3 regions of the Saccharopolyspora taberi genome follow, and region 2 is predicted to be linked to each of the others. Evidence: riboswitches for the same ligand, from Rfam matches in the RefSeq annotation. Region 2 holds a riboswitch; each other region holds the start of a gene.
The links. A riboswitch is a leader RNA that binds a small molecule or an ion and turns the genes downstream of it on or off. The one in region 2 is predicted to bind glycine.
Positions count from the first base shown of each region.

Region 1: another riboswitch for glycine. It lies ahead of gcvH (glycine cleavage system protein GcvH); the one in region 2 lies ahead of gcvT (glycine cleavage system aminomethyltransferase GcvT).
Region 3: another riboswitch for glycine. It lies ahead of gcvP (aminomethyl-transferring glycine dehydrogenase); the one in region 2 lies ahead of gcvT (glycine cleavage system aminomethyltransferase GcvT).

Region 1 covers NZ_BAAAUX010000012.1:100,567-106,880, reverse strand. Annotated here, with positions in the region: gene ABD691_RS13025 (hypothetical protein) at 1-151, shown strand, start outside; gene ABD691_RS13020 (PucR family transcriptional regulator) at 500-2,056, opposite strand; glycine riboswitch at 2,210-2,311, shown strand; glycine riboswitch at 2,312-2,405, shown strand; gene gcvH (glycine cleavage system protein GcvH) at 2,454-2,825, shown strand; gene ABD691_RS13010 (L-serine ammonia-lyase) at 2,851-4,206, shown strand; gene ABD691_RS13005 (organic hydroperoxide resistance protein) at 4,349-4,771, shown strand; gene ABD691_RS13000 (DUF202 domain-containing protein) at 4,776-5,096, opposite strand; gene ABD691_RS12995 (YidH family protein) at 5,099-5,497, opposite strand; gene ABD691_RS12990 (SSI family serine proteinase inhibitor) at 5,569-5,976, opposite strand; gene ABD691_RS12985 (MFS transporter) at 6,262-6,314, shown strand, end outside.
Region 2 covers NZ_BAAAUX010000026.1:22,363-28,676, reverse strand. Annotated here, with positions in the region: gene gcvT (glycine cleavage system aminomethyltransferase GcvT) at 34-1,137, opposite strand; glycine riboswitch at 1,245-1,345, opposite strand; glycine riboswitch at 1,346-1,439, opposite strand; gene ABD691_RS28075 (TetR/AcrR family transcriptional regulator) at 1,621-2,247, opposite strand; gene ABD691_RS28070 (acyl-CoA dehydrogenase family protein) at 2,337-3,506, shown strand; gene ABD691_RS28065 (hypothetical protein) at 3,576-3,728, shown strand; gene ABD691_RS28060 (Tm-1-like ATP-binding domain-containing protein) at 4,061-5,266, shown strand; gene ABD691_RS28055 (phosphoenolpyruvate hydrolase family protein) at 5,329-6,144, shown strand; gene ABD691_RS28050 (SRPBCC family protein) at 6,153-6,314, shown strand, end outside.
Region 3 covers NZ_BAAAUX010000014.1:48,699-55,012, reverse strand. Annotated here, with positions in the region: gene ABD691_RS14330 (HesB/YadR/YfhF-family protein) at 1-103, opposite strand, end outside; gene gcvP (aminomethyl-transferring glycine dehydrogenase) at 174-3,068, opposite strand; glycine riboswitch at 3,240-3,344, opposite strand; gene ABD691_RS14320 (MerR family transcriptional regulator) at 3,445-4,011, opposite strand; gene ABD691_RS14315 (bifunctional nuclease family protein) at 4,265-4,741, opposite strand; gene garA (glycogen accumulation regulator GarA) at 5,110-5,571, opposite strand; gene gcvH (glycine cleavage system protein GcvH) at 5,688-6,074, opposite strand; gene clsA (cardiolipin synthase ClsA) at 6,190-6,314, opposite strand, start outside.

The sequences.
Region 1 (6,314 bases), on a different contig from region 2:
GCTGCCCGAAGTCCCGGCCCTGCGCATCCCCGGCCGCGACCTCGCGGGCGACCCGGCGGTGCTGCTGGCCCTGCTGCGCCACTACCAGGACAACCCCGCGTCCCGCCCAGAACTCGCGACCGACCGGGCGAAGCAGGCGCTCGGGGCCTGAGGAACGCATCGCCGCCACTGAGCCAACCGTGCCCAGCAACAACGAAGTCCCCACCCACAAGGGCGGGGTTTGGTTCTCATCCCGTCGGCCTGGCGCCAGCCCGATCAGACCGTGTCAAGGGGGCACAAGCCCGGAAACCGCAGCGGGCCAACACAAACCGCCCCCTTGACGCGGTCTGATAGCCCTTGTGGAGGCCGACGGGATGAGAACCACCCCAACCGAACCGCAGCGCACAACCCCCACTCATCCCGGAGGTCTGCCGGGGGTCTGCCGGGGGTCCGGGGTCGGCGAGAGCCCCGGAAACCACCCACGCAACAGAACCCAAACCGCCACAACCCCAACCCCCCCTCACCCGTGCTGAGCCCACCGCTCGGCGAGCAACTGCACGAGCAGCGCGGCCCGCACGTCGGCATCGTCGAGATCGACATCGACCAGCTGCGTGATCCGCTTCATCCGGTACCGGAAAGTGTTCGGATGCACCCGCAGGTCGCGGCTGGCGGTCCGCGGATCGCCGGGGTGGCGCAGCCACGCGTGCAGCGTGCTGAGGTACTCGGTGCCCTGATCGCGGTCGTGCTCGCGCAACAGCGGCAGCGGTCCGAGCGAGGCGACCCCGGCGTCGGTCGACGCCCCCGCCATCCGGCTCAGCACCAGCAGGTGCCACAGGTCCTCGTACACCGCGACCCGCTTGCGCACCTGCCCGGCGCGCAGTAGCGCAAGCAGTTCGTCGGCCTCCGCGCGCGAGCGCGCGAGATCGGCGACGCCGACTGCCGTGCCCACGGCGACCAGCGGTTTCGGCTCGTCCTCGCTCGCGGTCAGCGCCGCGCGCAGCACCGGCCAGCCGCCCTGGCCGGGCCGGTCCGGCACCAGCGCGTAGAGCACGTTGCCGATCTCGGTCACCAGCGGGCGCCGCCCGACCCCGCGCGTGATCCACTCCCAGATCGCCAGCCGGTGCCCTTCCGCCTGCTCGGCAGAGGCGCTCACGCCGAGCGCGACCACCCGGTGCGGGTCCTGCGAGACCGCCAGCTCGGTCGCCGCGGTCCGCCACCGCTCGCCGCCTTCCAGCAGCTGCCGCACCTGCTCGGCCGACCGCTGCCGCTCGGCGTCGGCGACCGCGCGCCAGCGCAGCAGTTGCAGCGCGACCAGCGGCGCGGTGTCGGCGAAGGCCGTCGACCGCTCCTCGGACACCTCGCCAGGCACCACCGCCCACATCGACCCCAGCAGCTCGCCGCCCATCCGGATCGGGACCACCAGCCTGGGCAGCGTGCCGTCGCCCTGGGCGGGCACGAAGATCGCCGACCGGCCCTTGCTGAGCTGCCGGAACGTGCCCCGGGCGCGGAACTTGGCCAGCACGTCGTCCGGCTGCTTGCGGCCCATGATCGTGGAGATCCGGGCGGGGTCGGTCAGGTCCTGCCGGGCGGAGTAGGCCAGCACCTGGGAGTGCGCGTCCTCGATGGTGACCGGCGCGTCCACGACGTCGGCGACCGCGTCGGCCAGCCGGAACAGGTCGCCCAGCGGTGGGCCGCGGGTGTCGGTCTCCTGCGTCGCCGTCCCGGCCAGCGCCGCCCGGATCAGCCACACCAGCTGCGCCCACGCCGTGCCCGCCCGCACCTCGACCAGCGCGATCCCGGCCTCCTGGGCCGCGGCCACCACCGCCGGGTCGCCGGACAGCGGCGGCTTGAGCAGCAGGGCCGCCGCGCCTTCCGCCCCGCAGTCCCTGGCGAGCGCGGCTGCCTGCCCGGACCCGCGGACCGCGACGCCCAGCACCAGGTCGCCCTGGGCGGCCCGCGGCGGCTGCTCCGGCTCGGCGATGACGACGTCGCCGACGCAGTCGGTGGACTCCGGGAGGATCACGGTGCGCAGCAGCGTCGGCCCGACCCGCTCGATCAGCGCCCGGATGTCCAGCATCGTCGCCTCCTCCCCGCGGTTCCCAGCGTATGGGACCGGGCGCCCGGGAAATCGCCGGGCGAACATCCGGTGGCGGACCAGGGGCGGGCCATTGACACCTCGGCCGGCCCGTTTATCGTTTGGCGCGGAGCATGACAACCGCATACCGGCCGCAGAACCCGGGCGGGAGAGACCCTGAGCACCGCAGGTGCACCAGGGCGCCGAAGGAGCAAGACTCCCCGCAAACTCTCAGGCACCCATGACCGCTCGGGCGAGGCAACTCTGGAAAGCGCGCGCCACGGCGCCGCACCCACGGTGCAAACCGCGACGAAGCGGTGAAGCTCTCAGGTTCCGCAACAGAGGGGGAGGCCCAACCATCCCGGGCATTCCCATGCCCCCGAAAGCGACGGAGCCTCCCATGTCCCTGCCCACCAACCTGCGCTACACCGAAGAGCACGAGTGGATCGAGGACCGCGACGGCGTGGTCCGCATCGGCATCACCCCGTACGCGGCCGAGTCGCTCGGCGACATCGTCTTCGTGGAGCTGCCCGAGGTCGGCGCGCGGATCGAGGCGGGCGGCGCCTGCGGTGAGCTGGAGTCGACGAAGTCGGTCAGCGACCTCTACGCGCCGGTCACCGGCGAGGTCGTGGCGATCAACGAGTCCGTGGTGAGCGATCCCGCTCAGGTCAACGCCGATCCGTTCGGCGACGGCTGGCTGATCGAGGTCAGGGCGACCGAGACCGGCGAGGTGCTCAGCGCCGAGCAGTACGCCGAACTGACCGGGGCGTAGCCGGGCACAAGCGGAGGGCGGATCAATGGCGATCAGCGTCTTCGACCTCTTCTCGGTGGGCATCGGCCCCTCGAGTTCGCACACCGTCGGCCCCATGCGCGCGGCGGCGACCTTCGTCGCCCGGCTGCGCGGGGCGGGGCTGCTGCCCCGGGTGTCGCGGGTCAAAGCTGAGCTGTTCGGGTCGCTGGGAGCGACCGGGCACGGTCACGGCAGTCCGAAAGCGGTGCTGCTGGGGCTGGAAGGGCACGCGCCGGAGTCGGTGGACCCGGCGGCGGTGGAGCCGCGGGTGACCGAGATCCGGGAGACCGGCCGGTTGCGGCTGGACGGCGTCAGCGAGATCGCGTTCTCGCTCGATCGCGACCTGGTGATGCACCGGCGCAAGTCGCTTCCGCTGCACCCCAACGGGATGCGGTTCACCGCGTGGGACGCGGCGGGCGACGAGGTGGAGTCGGCGGTGTTCTACTCCGTCGGCGGCGGATTCGTGGTCGACGAGGAAGCGACCGGGACCGACCGGATCAAACCGGACACCACCGAGGTGGCGTGGCCGTTCCGCACGGGTGAGCAGCTGCTGGCGCACACGGCGGAGTCGGGGCTGCCGATCTCCGGGGTGATGCTGGCGAACGAGCTGTCGTGGCGCACCGAGGACGCGGTGCGCAAGGAGCTGCTGCACATCTGGCACGTCATGGCCGAGTGCGTGGCGAACGGGTGCGCCAACACCGGTGAGCTGCCCGGTGGCCTGAAGGTGCGGCGGCGCGCGGCGGCGTTGGCGGAGTCGCTGACCGAGCAGGACGACCCGATGGAGTGGGTCACGCTGTTCGCGCTGGCGGTCAACGAGGAGAACGCGGCGGGCGGCCGGGTGGTGACGGCCCCGACCAACGGCGCGGCCGGGATCGTGCCCGCGGTGCTGCACTACTACACGCGGTTCGTGCCGGGCGCCGACCAGGACGGCGTGGTGCGGTTCCTGCTCGCCGCGGCGGCGATCGGGGTGCTGTTCAAGGAGAACGCGTCGATCTCGGGCGCCGAGGTCGGCTGCCAGGGCGAGGTCGGGTCGGCGTGCTCGATGGCGGCTGCGGGGCTGGCCGAGGTGCTGGGCGGGACCCCGGCGCAGGTGGAGAACGCCGCGGAGATCGCGATGGAGCACAACCTGGGCCTGACCTGCGACCCGATCGGCGGGCTGGTGCAGATCCCGTGCATCGAACGCAACGCGGTGGCGTCGGTCAAGGCGATCACGGCGGCGCGGATGGCGTTGCGCGGCAACGGATCGCACTTCGTGTCGCTGGACAAGGTGATCAAGACGATGCGCGAGACCGGCCGCGACATGAAGGTCAAGTACAAGGAGACCGCGCGCGGCGGGCTGGCCGTCAACGTCATCGAGTGCTGAGCGCGCTTCCGGGCGCCTGATCCGTCCAGTGTGGATGGACCGGGCGCCCGGTTGTGCGTTCGGGCATACTTCCGCCAGATTGGTTGTGTGCAATTTAGTTGCACGCTACTGTTGGGCTCGTTCGACCCGAGGAGAGGAACGGATCATGACTGCGCTGTACACCGCGGAAGCCACCGCGACCGGAGCGGGCCGGGATGGCAAGGCCCGCTCCTCGGACGGGATCCTCGACCTGGATCTCGCCGTGCCGAAGGAGATGGGCGGCGCGGGCGGCGACGCCACCAACCCGGAACAGCTGTTCGCCGCCGGCTACGCCGCCTGCTTCCACGGCGCGCTCCAGGTCGTCGCCCGCCGCGCGAAGGCCGACATCACCGGCTCCGAGGTGACCGCCCGCGTGGGCATCGGCCGCAACGACGAGGGCGGCTTCGGCCTGGAGGTCGAGCTCTCGGTCAGCCTGCCGGGCCTCGACGAGGCCCAGGCCAGGAAGCTGACCGAGGAGGCCGACCAGGTCTGCCCGTACTCCAACGCGATCCGCGGCAACGTGGAGACCCAGCTGTCGCTGGCCTGACCGCTCAGACGGTAAGCACGTACACGATCCCGGTGCAGCCGCCGAGGATCGCGAGCAGCGCGACCGCGGCGGGCAGCACTGCGGCGGGCAGCGGGTGCTCGGCGCGGAGGCAGCGCTCGGTCCGCTGGTGCCTGCGCCAGGTGAACCAGGCGATCACGACCGCCAGCGGCAGCGTCAGCACGGCGCAGGCGATCCCGGCGAGCACGCTGTGGTGCAGGATCAGCCTGATGAGCACGATGAGGCCGACGACGAAGGCGAGCGTGGTGCGCAGCCACGCGAGCGTCGTGCGCTCGACCTGGAGTCCGGGGTCCCACGGGCCTGGCACGGTCAGATCCCGGTGATCAGCAGCAGGGCGCAGGCGACCACGCCGATCGCCGCCAGGCCGTAGCCGAGCAGCGGGCCGAGCCGCGGTGCGGGCAGCGAGGCGTTCGTCCGCATCGCGCGTTCGGTGGTCATCCACCGGCCGAACGCGGTCGCGCTGCACAGGACTCCGGCCAGCAGCAGGAGGATCGCCAGCACCGTCCGCAGTGGACTCGACTGGTCGGGGGTGACGGCGTTGAGCGCCTCCACCCCGACTCCGGCGGCCATCAGCGCCAGCGATGTCCGGATCCAGGCGAGGAACGTGCGCTCGTTGGCGAGCGTGAACCTCGGATCGGGGTCGCTGCCCACCGCGAACAACCGCCGTGGCCAGCGCCGATCCGGCGAACCAGTGTCCTGTGGTGCCATGCGCCAACGGTAACCCGCCCAAATGCCGCAAGCCCCTGGTCACGGTGTGATCAGGGGCTCGCGGGGCGGGCTCAGAACGCGAAGACCTCGCCGGTGTGCGACTTGGCGACGCAGATGTTCGGGAACTTCTGCTCGAAGTCGACCTGCTTGCCGCGCCAGGTGCCGGTGGCGCGGACCGTGACTTCCTTGAGGTCCAGCGTGCACATCATCGGCCGGGGTTCCTGCTTGGCCATCGCGTGCAGGTCGCCGTTGTTCTCGATGAGGTCCGCGCACGCCTTCTGGGCGTTCGGGTGCGTGCCGCCGTGCGGCTCGCAGGTCAGCAGCGCGGTGCGGAATCCGCTGGTGCCGGGCTGGCCGGTGACCGAGAGCTGCAACGTGCTGGCGACCGGGACGGCGGAGGCAGCCGCCGGGGTGAGCACGGCGCCCGCGGTCAGCGCGGTGGCCACGAGCGCGCGGCCGATCAGCGGGAGTGCGGTCATCTCGATTTCCTCCTGCGGTTATGGAGAGGACTTCACCTTCTTTATCGGCAGAACCGGCCGTCACACCGCATCCGCTACCTTGATCCACCTGATTGAGTTTCCCTCGATCGAGTTTTCTCACTCTGTGTTGATCATCTCGGCGGCGAAGATCGCCATCGAGCCTCGTTCGCGGGATGACTGTGGGAAATTCGACGCGGAACCCTGCGCTCGGATCCTGCACCCCGGGCGCGGCGAAACCCTGACGAGGGAAAGCCCAGGAGAGGGAAACACCGGAGGAGGACCGGGATGGCAGCCGAACCGAGCGCGGCGAAACCGGGCGTGGCGCCCCCGCGCGAAAG
Region 2 (6,314 bases):
GCCTCCTGATTTGGATCTCGACGTCGGTCTGGGTCAGGCGTTGCGGCGGTAGAACGGCAGCTCCACGACCTCGGCGGGAACCTTGGTCCCGCGGATGTCGACCTGGAGCCCGGTACCCGGCTCGGCGTGCTCGCGGTCGACGTAGGCCATGGCGATCGGGTGGCCCAGGGTGGGCGAGGGAGCGCCGCTGGTGACGACGCCGATCTCGGCGCCGTCGGCGTCGAGCACCTGGTAGCCGTGCCGCGGGGCGCGGCGGCCGTCGGCGCGCAGCCCGACGAGGGTGCGCGCGGTGGGCTGCGCGGCCACGGCGGCCAGCGCGGCCCTGCCGACGAAGTCGGCGGTCTTGTCGAGCTTGACGACCCGGCCCAGGTTGGCGTGGAACGGGGTCAGCTCGGCGGACAGTTCGTTTCCGTAGAGCGGCATGCCCGCCTCCAGGCGGAGCGTGTCGCGGCAGGACAGCCCGGCGGGCTGGAGCCCGTGCGCGGCGCCGGAGTCGGTCAGCGCCTGCCACACCGCCGGGGCGTCGGCGGGGGAGGTGAACAGCTCGAAGCCGTCCTCGCCGGTGTAGCCGGTGCGGGCGAGCAGCACTTCCCTGCCCGCGACCTTGCTCGGGTAGCCGGCGTAGTACCTGACCGCGCCCAGGTCGGTGTCGGTCAGCGGCGCCAGGATCTCGACCGCCTTCGGGCCCTGGACCGCGATCAGCGCGTAGTCGGCGGAGACGTCCTCGTGGGTCGCGTCGAAGCCGCCGACCCGCTCGGCGAGCGCGGCCGAGACCACGGCGGCGTTGGCCGCGTTGGCCACGATCAGGAACTCCTGATCGCCGAGCCGGTAGACGATGAGGTCGTCGAGCACGCCGCCCTCGGCGTTGCAGATCATGGTGTAGCGGGCGCGGCCGACGCCGATGCCGGAGGCGTTGGCGACCAGGGCGTAGTCGAGGGCCTCGGCGGCCTGCGGGCCGCTGATCCGGATCTCGCCCATGTGCGTCAGGTCGAACAGGCCCGCTGCGGTGCGGACGGCGTTGTGCTCGGCGGTGTCGCCGGAGTAGCGCAGCGGCATCCGCCAGCCCGCGAACTCGGTGAAGGTGGCCCCGAGCGATTCGTGGACCTGGTGCAGGGGTGTCTGTCGAGGCGACGACATTGGTGCGGGACTCCTCCTGGTGGGCGCCGGTCGGCAGTCGGGCCGGTCCGCTCCAACCATATCGGGGGGACCGCGACTGCGACCCGCGCGGGTTAGCGCTGGTCGGCGGTCTCCCCGGAGTCATTGGCCTGAGAGTTTCACCGCGGCGGGCCGCGGCTTGCACCGTGGGCGAGAGGCGTGCGCGCCCCTGCTTTTCTCCGTGTTCGCCTGATGTCGCGCGGTGACTGGGCCTGAGAGTTTGACGGGGAGTATTGCTCCTTCGGCGCCCCGCCCGGCGGCGGGGACTCTCCCGCACGACGTCGTCGGCTCGGTGTTCAGTTGTCCCTCTGCGCGAGGACGCTACGGAGCCGGGGTGACCTCGTCAACCGGACGGGTGAGTGATGTCGAAGTCGGGGCGGAACCCGCCCAGCCGGTCGCGCGGCGGTCGTCCGAGCTGCTCGGGACGGCTCGCGGGAGCTGTGCCGCTCCGCTCGGCACGGCGGCTCAGCCCCGGGTCAGCTCGGTGTAGAGCTGCCGGAGACCGTCGATGAGCGCGCCGAGCGCGAGCTCGAAGCTGTCCTGGTCGATCTCGGCGTGCCTGCTGAGCAGGTGCGCGCGCTCCAGGTGCGGGAACCGGTCCTCGTAGACCCCGGCGTCGTCCGGGAAGCCCCCGGAGAACGAGCCCATCGCCGAGCCGACCACCAGGTACTTGGTGGACGCGCCGATCATCGTCGCGTAGCGCTGCGGCCAGCCCGCGCTGGTCAGGCCGCCGTGGACGGCGTCGGCGCGGCGCAGCGCCGCCTCCCGGCGGGCCGGGCCGGAGGCCAGGTACGGCACCAGGTGCGGGTGCGCCGCGAGCGCGGCGCGGTAGGAGCGCGCCCAGGTCCGCAGGCCGGTCGGCCAGTCGACGGCGAAGCCGGAGACGTCGACGCCCGCGGTCACGTCGTCGGCGATCTCGTGCAGCAGCTGGTCCTTGGTCTGGACGTGGTTGTACAGCGAGGCGGCTCTGACCCCGAGGTGCTCGGCGAGCCTGCGCATCGACAGCGCCTCCAGCCCCTGGGCGTCGATGAGCTCCAGGCCGGCGCGGCGGATGCGCTCGGCCGAGAGCAGGGGGTTGCTGGGTCTGGGCACGGTCGGTCTCCATCGGTCGCCCTCTTGCGGCTGTCGCCGGGGCAGTCCTAGGCTGCCATAAAACTAACGTCGTTAGTTAGGAAGCCCTGATGGTCGACTTCTCCCTGACCGACACCGAGCGCGACATCCGCGACTGGGTCCGCAACTTCGTGCAGCGCGAGCTGGTGCCGCTGGAGCCGGAGGTGCTGCGGCGGGAACGCGCGGGCGAGCGCGGGCTGACCCCGGACGAGCTCGCCGGGCTCCAGGCCAAGGCGAAGGCCGCCGGGTTCTGGGGCGTGCAGACGCCGGAGGAGTACGGCGGGATGGGTCTGTCGGCGGTGCTGACGGCACTGATCGAGATCGAGCTCGGCCGAACCTTCGTGCCGTTCCGGTTCGGCGGCTACGCCGACAACATCCTCTACCACGCCAACGAGGAGCAGAAGCAGCGCTACCTGCTGCCGACCATCGCGGGCGAGCGCAAGTCCTGCTTCGCGATCACCGAGCCGGGAGCGGGTTCGGACGCCCGGAACCTGCGCACCACCGCCTACCGCGACGGCGACGAGTGGGTCATCAACGGCGAGAAGACGTTCATCACCGGCGGCATCGACGCCGACTTCACGATGGTGTTCGCGGTGACCGACCGGGCCAACGGCGGGGTCACCTGCTTCCTGGCCGACCGGGACATGGGCTGGAAGTCCGAGCCGATCGAGATCATGGGCGAGCGCGAGCGCCAGCCCGCGGCCCTGGTGTTCGACGACGTGCGGGTGCCGCACGCCAACATCCTCGGCGAGGAGAGCAAGGGCTTCGCGCTGGCGATGCAGTGGATCGGCCGGGGCCGCTACCTGCTGCCCGCGCGGGCGCTCGGCGGCTGCGAGCGGATGGTCGAGATGGCCGTCGAGTACGCCAAGAGCCGTGAGACCTTCGGCGAGCCGATCGCCGAACGCCAGGCCATCCAGTGGATGCTCGCCGACTCGGCGGTGGAGATCGAGGCGCTGCGCTGGCTGGTGCTGCAGGCCGCCTGGCAGGTCGACGCCGGGATGGACTCCCGGCACGCCCAGTCCATCGCCAAGCTCTACGGCGGCGTCCGCGCCAACGAGATCGTCGACCGCGTCCTGCAGATCCACGGCGGCATGGGCTACACCAGGGAGCTGCCGATCGAGCGCTGGTACCGCGACCTGCGGCTGCTGCGCATCTTCGAGGGCACCGACGAGATCCAGCGCCGCACCATCGCCCGCAACCTGCTCAAAGGCCACGCCTCGGTCAGCGGGGTGCTGGGCTGAAGGTGGTCGCGGACGTCCGAATCGCCGGTACGCTGGACGGCACCTGATCCAGATGCCGGGGAGCACGTGATGTCGCTGTTCAAGAAGGTCGCCCAGTTCGCCAAGAGCCCGCAGGGCCGGATGGTGATCAACCAGGCCAAGAAGTACGCCTCCGATCCGAAGAACAAGCACAAGATCGACCAGGTCAAGAACAAGCTGTTCGGCAAGGGCGGACACCGCTGACCCCGACCGGGCCCCGTGCCGGCGGGGCCCGGCGGCCGTGGATCAACGTCTGGGACGACGTAGCGGACAACTCCTGGTGGGTCTGCCAGGCGCGGCTGGCGGCTCAACGGGCGTCGACGCGGTGCGTCGACCTCCTGGTGGGTCTGCCAGGCGCGGCTGGCGGCTCAACGGGCGTCGACGCGGTGCGTCGACCTCCTGGTGGGTCTGCCAGGCGCGGCTGGCGACTCGACGGGCGTCGACGCGGTGCGTCGACCTCCCTTGATCGCCGGGCTGCGGCGGGGGCGGCCGGGTCAGTAGAGTCGCCGCCGGTCGCCGATGATCGGGAGGATGCGATGCGGACCGCCTACGTCGCCGGCACGTTCGACACCAAGGGCGCCGAGCTCCGCTACGTCGCCGGCCTCCTCGCCGCGGCCGGCGTGCCGGTGCTGACGGTCGACCTCAGCACCTCCGGTGGCGCAGCCGCCGCCGCCGACGTCACCGCCGCGGAGGTCGCCGCGCACCACCCGGACGGCTCCGCCGCCGTGTTCACCGGCGACCGCGGCTCCGCCGTCACCGCGATGGCCACCGCCTTCGAGCGGTTCCTGCCCGGCCGCGCCGTGGGCGGGGTGATCGGCCTCGGCGGTTCCGGCGGCACGGCCCTGTGCGCGCCCGCGATGCGGGCGCTGCCGGTCGGTGTCCCCAAGGTGATGGTGTCCACGGTGGCCTCCGGCGACGTTTCGTCCTATGTGGACGCGACGGACATCGCGATGTTCCCGTCGGTGACCGATGTCGCCGGGCTGAACCGGATCTCCCGGCAGGTTCTGGCCAACGCCGCGCACGCGCTGGCGGGCGCCATCGCGCACCCGGTCCCGGAGGAGGCGGACAGGCCCGCGGTGGCGCTGTCGATGTTCGGGGTGACCACGCCGTGCGTCACCGAGGTCGCGAACCGGCTGTCGGAGCGCTACGACCCGCTGGTTTTCCACGCGACCGGCACCGGCGGTCGTGCGATGGAGAAGCTGGTAGACGACGGGCTGATCGGCGCGGTGCTCGACCTCACCACCACCGAGGTCTGCGACCTGGTCGCGGGCGGGGTGATGAGCGCGGGCCCGGAGCGGCTCGACGCGATCGCCCGCACCGGGGTTCCGTACGTCGGCTCGTGCGGGGCGCTGGACATGGTGAACTTCGGTGCGCTGGAAGCGGTTCCGGCGCGATACGCCGACCGGAACCTCTACGTGCACAACCCGCAGGTCACGCTCATGCGCACGAATCCGGACGAGTGCCGCCGGATCGCGGAGTTCATCGCGGGCAAGCTCAACGCCTGCGCGGGCCCGGTGCGGTTCCTGCTCCCGGAGGGCGGGGTGTCCCTTTTGGACGCTCCGGGGCAGCCGTTCCACGACCCGGAGGCGGACGCGGTGCTGTTCGAGGTGCTGGAGTCCCTGGTGCGGCAGGACGAGCGGATCGTCCGGGTGCCGCACAACATCAACGATCCCGAGTTCGCCGACGCCGTGTCGGCGGCGTTCGACGAGGTGCTGGCCATGAGCGGGAACGGGCAGCCATGAACGGGAACGGGCAGCCATGAACGGGAACGGGCAGCCATGAACCAGAACGAGCAGGAGGCGCGGTGAACCGAGCGGACCTGGTGCGGCGGTTCCGGGACAAGGCCGACCGGGGTGAGCCGATCGTCGGCGGCGGTGCCGGGACCGGCCTGTCGGCCAAGTGCGAGGAAGCGGGCGGCATCGACCTGATCGTGCTGTACAACTCCGGCCGCTACCGGATGGCGGGCCGCGGATCGCTCGCGGGCCTGCTGGCCTACGGAAACGCCAACGACATCGTCGTGGAGATGGCCCGCGAGGTGCTGCCGGTCGTCAAGCACACGCCGGTGCTGGCTGGGGTCAACGGCACGGACCCGTTCATGCTGCGCGGGAAGTTCCTGGCCGAGCTGCGCGACCTGGGGTTCGCCGGGGTGCAGAACTTCCCGACCGTGGGGCTGATCGACGGCACCTTCCGGGCGAACCTGGAGGAGACCGGGATGAGCTACTCGCTGGAGGTCGAGCTCATCGCCGCCGCCCGCGAGGCGGACTTGCTGACCACGCCGTACGTGTTCTCCAGCGCCGACGCGGCGGCGATGACCGAGGCCGGGGCCGACATCATCGTCTGCCACCTGGGCCTGACCACCGGCGGCTCGATCGGCGCGGAGACGGCGAAGACGCTGGACGACTGCGTCGCGCTCATCGATGAGTGGTCGGCCGCCGCGGCCGAGGTCCGCGACGACGTGCTGGTGCTCTGCCACGGCGGGCCGATCTCGATGCCAGAGGACGCCGCGTACGTGCTCTCGCGCACCCAGCGCTGCCACGGTTTCTACGGCGCAAGCAGCATGGAGCGGTTGCCCACCGAGCGGGCGCTGATGGAACAGACCCGGGCTTTCAAGAACATCTAGGAGGGCACATGGCGAAGTCCTATGCGAGCGCGGTGATTCCGGCTTCCGTCGACGCGGTGTGGTCCGTGGTACGCGAGTTCAACGGGCTTCCCGAATGGCACCCGGGGGTGGAGCACAGCGAGATCGAGGGCGGCGGCGAGGTGGTCGTCGGCTGCATCCGCGCGCTGCGC
Region 3 (6,314 bases), on a different contig from region 2:
CGTCCCCCGCGGGGGCGATCCGCAGTCCCGAACCCGGTGCCGAATCCCCGCCGGCGAGGACGACCTTGATGACCTCGGCGGCGTTCTCACTGATGGTGAGCATTTCCTTGCACTCCTTTCGGAGGCGATCGGCTGAAGCCGCCCACCGTAGTGCATGCCGCCGAGGCCGGCAGTCACCCCTCGTACGCCGACAGCGGCGGGCAGGAGCAGACCAGGTTGCGGTCGCCGTGCGCCTGGTCGATGCGCCGCACCGGCGGCCACACCTTGGCCACCCGCGTGCCCAGCGGGAACGCCGCGTCCTCCCGGCTGTAGGCGTGCTCCCACCTGCCCGCCAGCGAGGCGGCCGTGTGCGGAGCGTGCACGAGCGGGTTGTCGTCGGCGGGCCACGACCCTGCGGTGACCTTGTCGATCTCGGCCCGGATCGCGATCATCGCCTCGCAGAACCGGTCCAGCTCGGCCAGGTTCTCGCTCTCGGTCGGCTCGACCATCAGCGTGCCCGCCACCGGGAACGACATCGTCGGCGCGTGCAGGCCGTAGTCGGCCAGCCGCTTGGCGACGTCGTCGACGGTGATGCCGCTGGCCTTGGTGATCGGCCGCAGGTCGAGGATGCACTCGTGGGCCACGAAGCCGCCGGTACCGGTGTAGAGCACCGGGAAGTACTCGTCGAGCCGCCGGGCCACGTAGTTGGCGGCGGCGACCGCGGTCAGGGTGGCGCGGCGCAGGCCGTCGGAGCCCATCATCCGCACGTAGGCCCACGAGATCGGCAGGATCGAGGCGCTGCCCCACGGGGCGGCGCTGATCGGGCCGACGCCGGTCTCCGGACCGGCCGCGGGCTGCAGCGGGTGGTTGGGCAGGAACGGCGCCAGGTGCGCGCGCACGCCGATCGGGCCGACGCCCGGGCCACCGCCGCCGTGCGGGATGCAGAACGTCTTGTGCAGGTTCAGGTGCGAGACGTCGGAGCCGAACTTGCCCATCCGCGCGAGGCCGATCAGGGCGTTGAGGTTGGCGCCGTCGACGTAGACCTGGCCGCCCGCGTCGTGCACCAGCCCGCAGACCTCCCGCACGGTGTCCTCGTAGACGCCGTGCGTGGACGGGTAGGTGATCATGATCGCGGCCAGGTCGTCCTGGTGCTTCCCGACGACCTCGCGCAGGTGGTCCAGCTCGATGTTGCCGGACTCGTCGCAGCGCACGACGACCACGCGCAGCCCGGCCATCACCGCGCTGGCGGCGTTGGTGCCGTGCGCGCTCGCCGGGATCAGGCACACGTCCCGCTCGGCCTCACCACGGCTGTGGTGGTAGGCGCGGATGGCCAGCAGACCGGCGAACTCGCCCTGGCTGCCCGCGTTGGGCTGCAGGCTCACCGCGTCGTAACCGGTGATCTCGGCCAGCCAGCCCTCCAGGTCGGAGACGATCTCCAGCAGGCCCTCGGCGTCCTGCGCGGGCGCGAACGGGTGCAGCCCGGAGAACTCCGGCCAGGTGATCGGCTCCATCTCGGCGGTCGCGTTGAGCTTCATCGTGCACGAGCCCAGCGGGATCATGCTGCGGTCCAGCGCGACGTCCTTGTCCGAGAGCTCCCGCAGGTAGCGCAGCAGCGAGGTCTCCGACCGGTGGGTGTGGAACACCGGGTGGGTCATGTACTCCGAGGTGCGCAGCAGACCGGCGGGCAGCGCGTCCGGGGTGCCCGCGTCGAGCTCGTCGACGTCCACCTCGTCCAGCCCGAACGCCTTCCACACCTTGGCCAGCAGGGCGCGGGTGGTGGTCTCGTCGCAGCTGACGCCCACGTGGTCGGCGTCGACGCGGCGCAGGTTCACGCCCTCGCCGCGGGCCGCCGCGACGACCTCGTCGGCCTTGCCCGGAACCCGGGCGACGACGGTGTCGAAGAAGTCGCGGTGCAGCACCTCGACCCCGCCGCGGCGCAGCCGCTCGGCCAGCACCGCGGCCATCCGGTGCGCCCTGGTCGCGATCGCGCGCAGCCCGGCCGGGCCGTGGTAGACGCCGTACATCGACGCCACGACCGCCAGCAGCACCTGCGCGGTGCAGATGTTGCTCGTCGCCTTCTCCCGGCGGATGTGCTGCTCACGGGTCTGCAGCGCCAGCCGGTACGCCTGGTTGCCGTCGGTGTCGACGCTGACGCCGACCAGCCGGCCGGGCAGCTGCCGCTCGATCCCCTTGCGCACCGCCATGTACCCGGCGTGCGGCCCGCCGAAGCCCATCGGCACGCCGAACCGCTGGGTGGTGCCCACGACGACGTCGGCGCCGATCTCGCCCGGCGGGCGCAGCAGCGTCAGCGCGAGCAGGTCGGCGGCCACCACGACCTGGCCACCGCGGTCGTGGACCTCGGCGATGACGGCCTCGTGGTCGCGGACCTCGCCGGACGCGCCCGGGTAGGCCAGCAGCGCGCCGAACAGGTCGCCCTCCGGCAGCCCGGCGACGCCCTGCGAGAGGTCGGCGACGACGACCTCGATGCCCAGCGGCTCGGCGCGGGTCCTCAGCACGGCCAGCGTCTGCGGCAGGGTGTCGGCGTCGACGACGAACCGGGCCGACTTCGCCCGGCCCGCCCGCCGGACCAGGGTCATGCCCTCGGCGGCGGCGGTCGACTCGTCGAGCATCGAGGCGTTGGCGACGGGCACGCCGGTCAGGTCGGCGACCATCGTCTGGAAGTTCAGCAGCGCCTCCAGCCGGCCCTGCGAGATCTCCGGCTGGTAGGGCGTGTAGGCGGTGTACCAGGCCGGGCTCTCCAGCACGTTGCGCAGGATCACCGGCGGGGTGACCGTCCCGTAGTAGCCGAGCCCGATCATCTCCGCGTGCGGGCGGCAGCGCTGCGCGCGGGACCGCAGCTCGGCCAGCGCCTGGGCCTCGGTCGCCGGTTCCGGCAGCGCCAGCTCCAGGTCGCGCTCGCGGATGCCCTCCGGCACCGCGTGCTGCCCCAGCTCCTCCAGCGACCCGACCCCGATCACCTCGAGCATGTGCGCGAGTTCGGCCGGCGCGGGGCCCACGTGCCGGTCGGCGAACGGGGTGCCGTGCTCCAGCGCGGCGAGCGGGATGCGGTCATGGGTCACGTCGGTCATCGCCAAAACCTCGTCTTTCACGGCGGACACAGGGTGGCAGCACACCGGTGCTGCCCTCCCCCTCTGTCAATGTCCGCGCCGCGAACGCCTGAGAGCTTCACCCGGCCGGGGGCCGGGCTTGCACCGTCGGCGGGGGCACCACGGTCGTGGTGACCCGCTTTCCAGAGGTATCTCGCCCGTGCGGTCCGGTTGGCCTGAGAGGTTGTCGGGGAGGAGTTGCTCCTTCGGCGCCGCACCGGTGCTCCTCACCGGCGCGGACTCTCCCGCGCGGGGTCAGCGATGCAGCGAAGCCTACCCGATCTCAACGGGATCCTGGGCGTCCGTTTCGCCGCATCGTTCGTGCTCCGCCCTGCCGTGCGCACAGCGGACCGATCGATCAACCGGTCTGGCGGTCCCGGCGGCGGCGGGCGAGTTCGTCGTTGACGGGGGCGACCACTTCGGCGCCGTCGGCGCGCTCGGCGGGGAACTCGTGAATCGTGCCGCTGATCTCCCGCATGGCACCGCTGACGGCGATGCCGAACACCCCCTGGCCGCCCTGCAGCAGGTCGACCACCTCCTCGGCCGAGGTGCACTCGTAGACGGTCGTGCCGTCGCTGAACAGCGTGATCCTGGCGAGGTCCTGGACTCCGCGGTGGCGCAGGTGCTCGACGGCGACCCGGATGTTGTGCAGCGAGACGCCGGTGTCGAGCAGCCGCTTGACCACCTTGAGGACCAGGATGTCCTTGAAGGAGTACAGCCGCTGCGAGCCGGACCCCGCCGCACCTCTTATGGACGGCCCGACCAGCTTGGTGCGGGCCCAGTAGTCCAGCTGGCGGTAGGTGATGCCCGCGATCTGGCAGGCGGCCGGACCGCGGTACCCCACGAGTTCGTCCGGTAGCGAGGCGTCGGGGAACAGCTCTCCCTGCTCCGCGGCAGCATCCCGGTTGGGTGCCTCCTCGACCACGCCTGCCTCCCCTCGTCCGGCTTCCGCCGACGACCGCCAAGGCCCTGCATCGACATGATCAGGGCGCCGCGAACGCCCGGGCCGCGCCTGCGCGGGCGCCGAACCACATGCTGGTCTGAATCACATGCGGGCGATTCGCGTCTCCTCGACGGTAAGCCTGCCCGGAAGACCGGTCAACGCGACGCGCGGGGAGACGAACCGGCCCCCGGCGCGGGGCGCGCCGGGGGCCGGGTAAGCCGTGGTGCCGACCGGCTCAGGTGTCGGCGCCGCGGAAGTCCTCCGGGGAGACCGAGTCCAGGAACTCCCGGAACTTCTCGACCTCGTCCTCCTGCTCGTCCGGGATGATGAGCCCGGCCTCGTCCAGCACCGACTCGTCGGCGTGGATCGGAACGCCCACCCGCAGCGCCAGGGCGACCGAGTCGCTGGGCCTGGCCGAGACCCGCACGTCCCCGTCGAAGACGAGCTCCGCGTAGAACGTGCCCTCCTGCAGGTCGGTGATGCGCACCTGCTCCAGGTCACGCCCGAGCGCCCCGATGACGTCCTTGAGCAGGTCGTGGGTCAGGGGTCTGGCGGGTCGCACGCCCTGCTGCTCCAGCGCGATGGCGGTCGCCTCCACCGAGCCGATCCAGATCGGCAGGTAGCGTTCGCCCTCGGTCTCGCGCAACAACAGGATCGGCTGGTTGGCTGGTAGTTCCACTCGCACGCCGACGACGCGCATCTCACTGCTCATCGTCAAATCGCCTCCTCCAGCGCGCCGGGGCGTGACGTCCTCCTCGAGGATCGCGCACCGGCGCCTCCGACGCTACCCGCGATACGGCGGACACGCCCATCCCTCGGCTGTCGTCCAGCCACTGCCCGGCTCGGCAGGCCGAGAACCGATACCTGAGCGCTCTTCATTGAGCAACACCCAGCACGATACACCGCCGACGGCCCTCTCCGGGTCCGCCGGAAGTCCTCGAATTCCCTGCAAGACTGCGGATTGCGGGTGAATTCGGGCGAGATCGGGATGGTCCGCCGCGAAGCGGGTTCGCGTAGTTCCCAACGACCGGGGCGGCGCCGGTTACCGGCGCCGCCCCGATGTCGGTCTCTCTCCTCGGCCTAGCGGCCCTGTCCCCCGTCGATCGGGCCGGTCAGGAACACCAACCGGAACTTCCCGATCTGCACCTCGTCGCCGTTGGCCAGCACCGAGGTGTCCACCGGCTCGCGGTTGACGTAGGTGCCGTTGAGGCTGCCGACGTCGACCACCACGAAGTCGTTGCCCTCGCGGCGGAACTCGGCGTGCCGTCGCGACACCGTGACGTCGTCGAGGAAGATGTCGCTGTCGGGGTGCCGTCCGGCGCTGGTGGTGTCCCGGTCGAGCAGGAATCGCGAACCCGCGTTCGGGCCGCGCTTGACCACCAGCAGGGCGGAACCCGCGGGCAGCGCATCGACCCCGGAAGCGGCAGGCTCCGAGGGCGCGCTCTCGGTGCTTTCCGGCTCCGAGAGGAAGGGCCTGAAGACCGAGGTGGTCTCCGGTGACTGCTCCGGCGGAACGTCGCCGGAGCCAGGGTGTTGGCTCACCTGAGCTCTCCTCTACGCGGATAGATCGTGCGAAGTGCCTTCCAACGTACCGTGTCGCACCCCGCCCCGTACGCGCGAGTCCCGACATCGGCCGAGGACACCGCCGAGATCGACGATCAGTCCTGGTCGGTCAGCTCCCGGTAGGCGTTCTCGTCGAGCAGGCCGTCCAGCGCGGCCGGGTCGCTCAACCGCAGTTCGACCATCCAGCCCTCGCCGTACGGGTCCGTGTTGACCAGCTCGGGCTCGGTGTCCAGCTTGTCGTTGACCGCGGTGACCGAACCTGCGAGCGGGGCGTAGATGTCGGAGACGCTCTTGGTCGACTCGACCTCGCCCATGGCGGCGCCGGCGTCCAGCTCGTCGCCGACACCGGGCAGTTGCACGAAGACCACGTCGCCGAGCTGCTGCTGGGCGTACTCGGTGATGCCCACGCGGACGGTGTCCTCGCCGGTGGGGCGCACCCATTCGTGCTCGCTGGTGTACTTGATGCCTTCGGGGGCCGCCACTGGTCCCGCCTTCCTGTTCTCCGCCGCTGCCGGGCCACCGCGACGAAGATCGCGACGGCCCGGCGAGCGTATTGGGCCGACTGCGGGTGCCGCAAGACGACCTGCGGGCGGGCGCTCAGGCGCGGGCGGCGGACCGGGCGGCGCGCACCGCGGCCACGACCTGGATCAGGTACAGCACCCCTGCCCACAGGTAGAGGGCGCCGCCCCAGCAGGTGAAGGCGTAGGCGATGGGGCGGATCA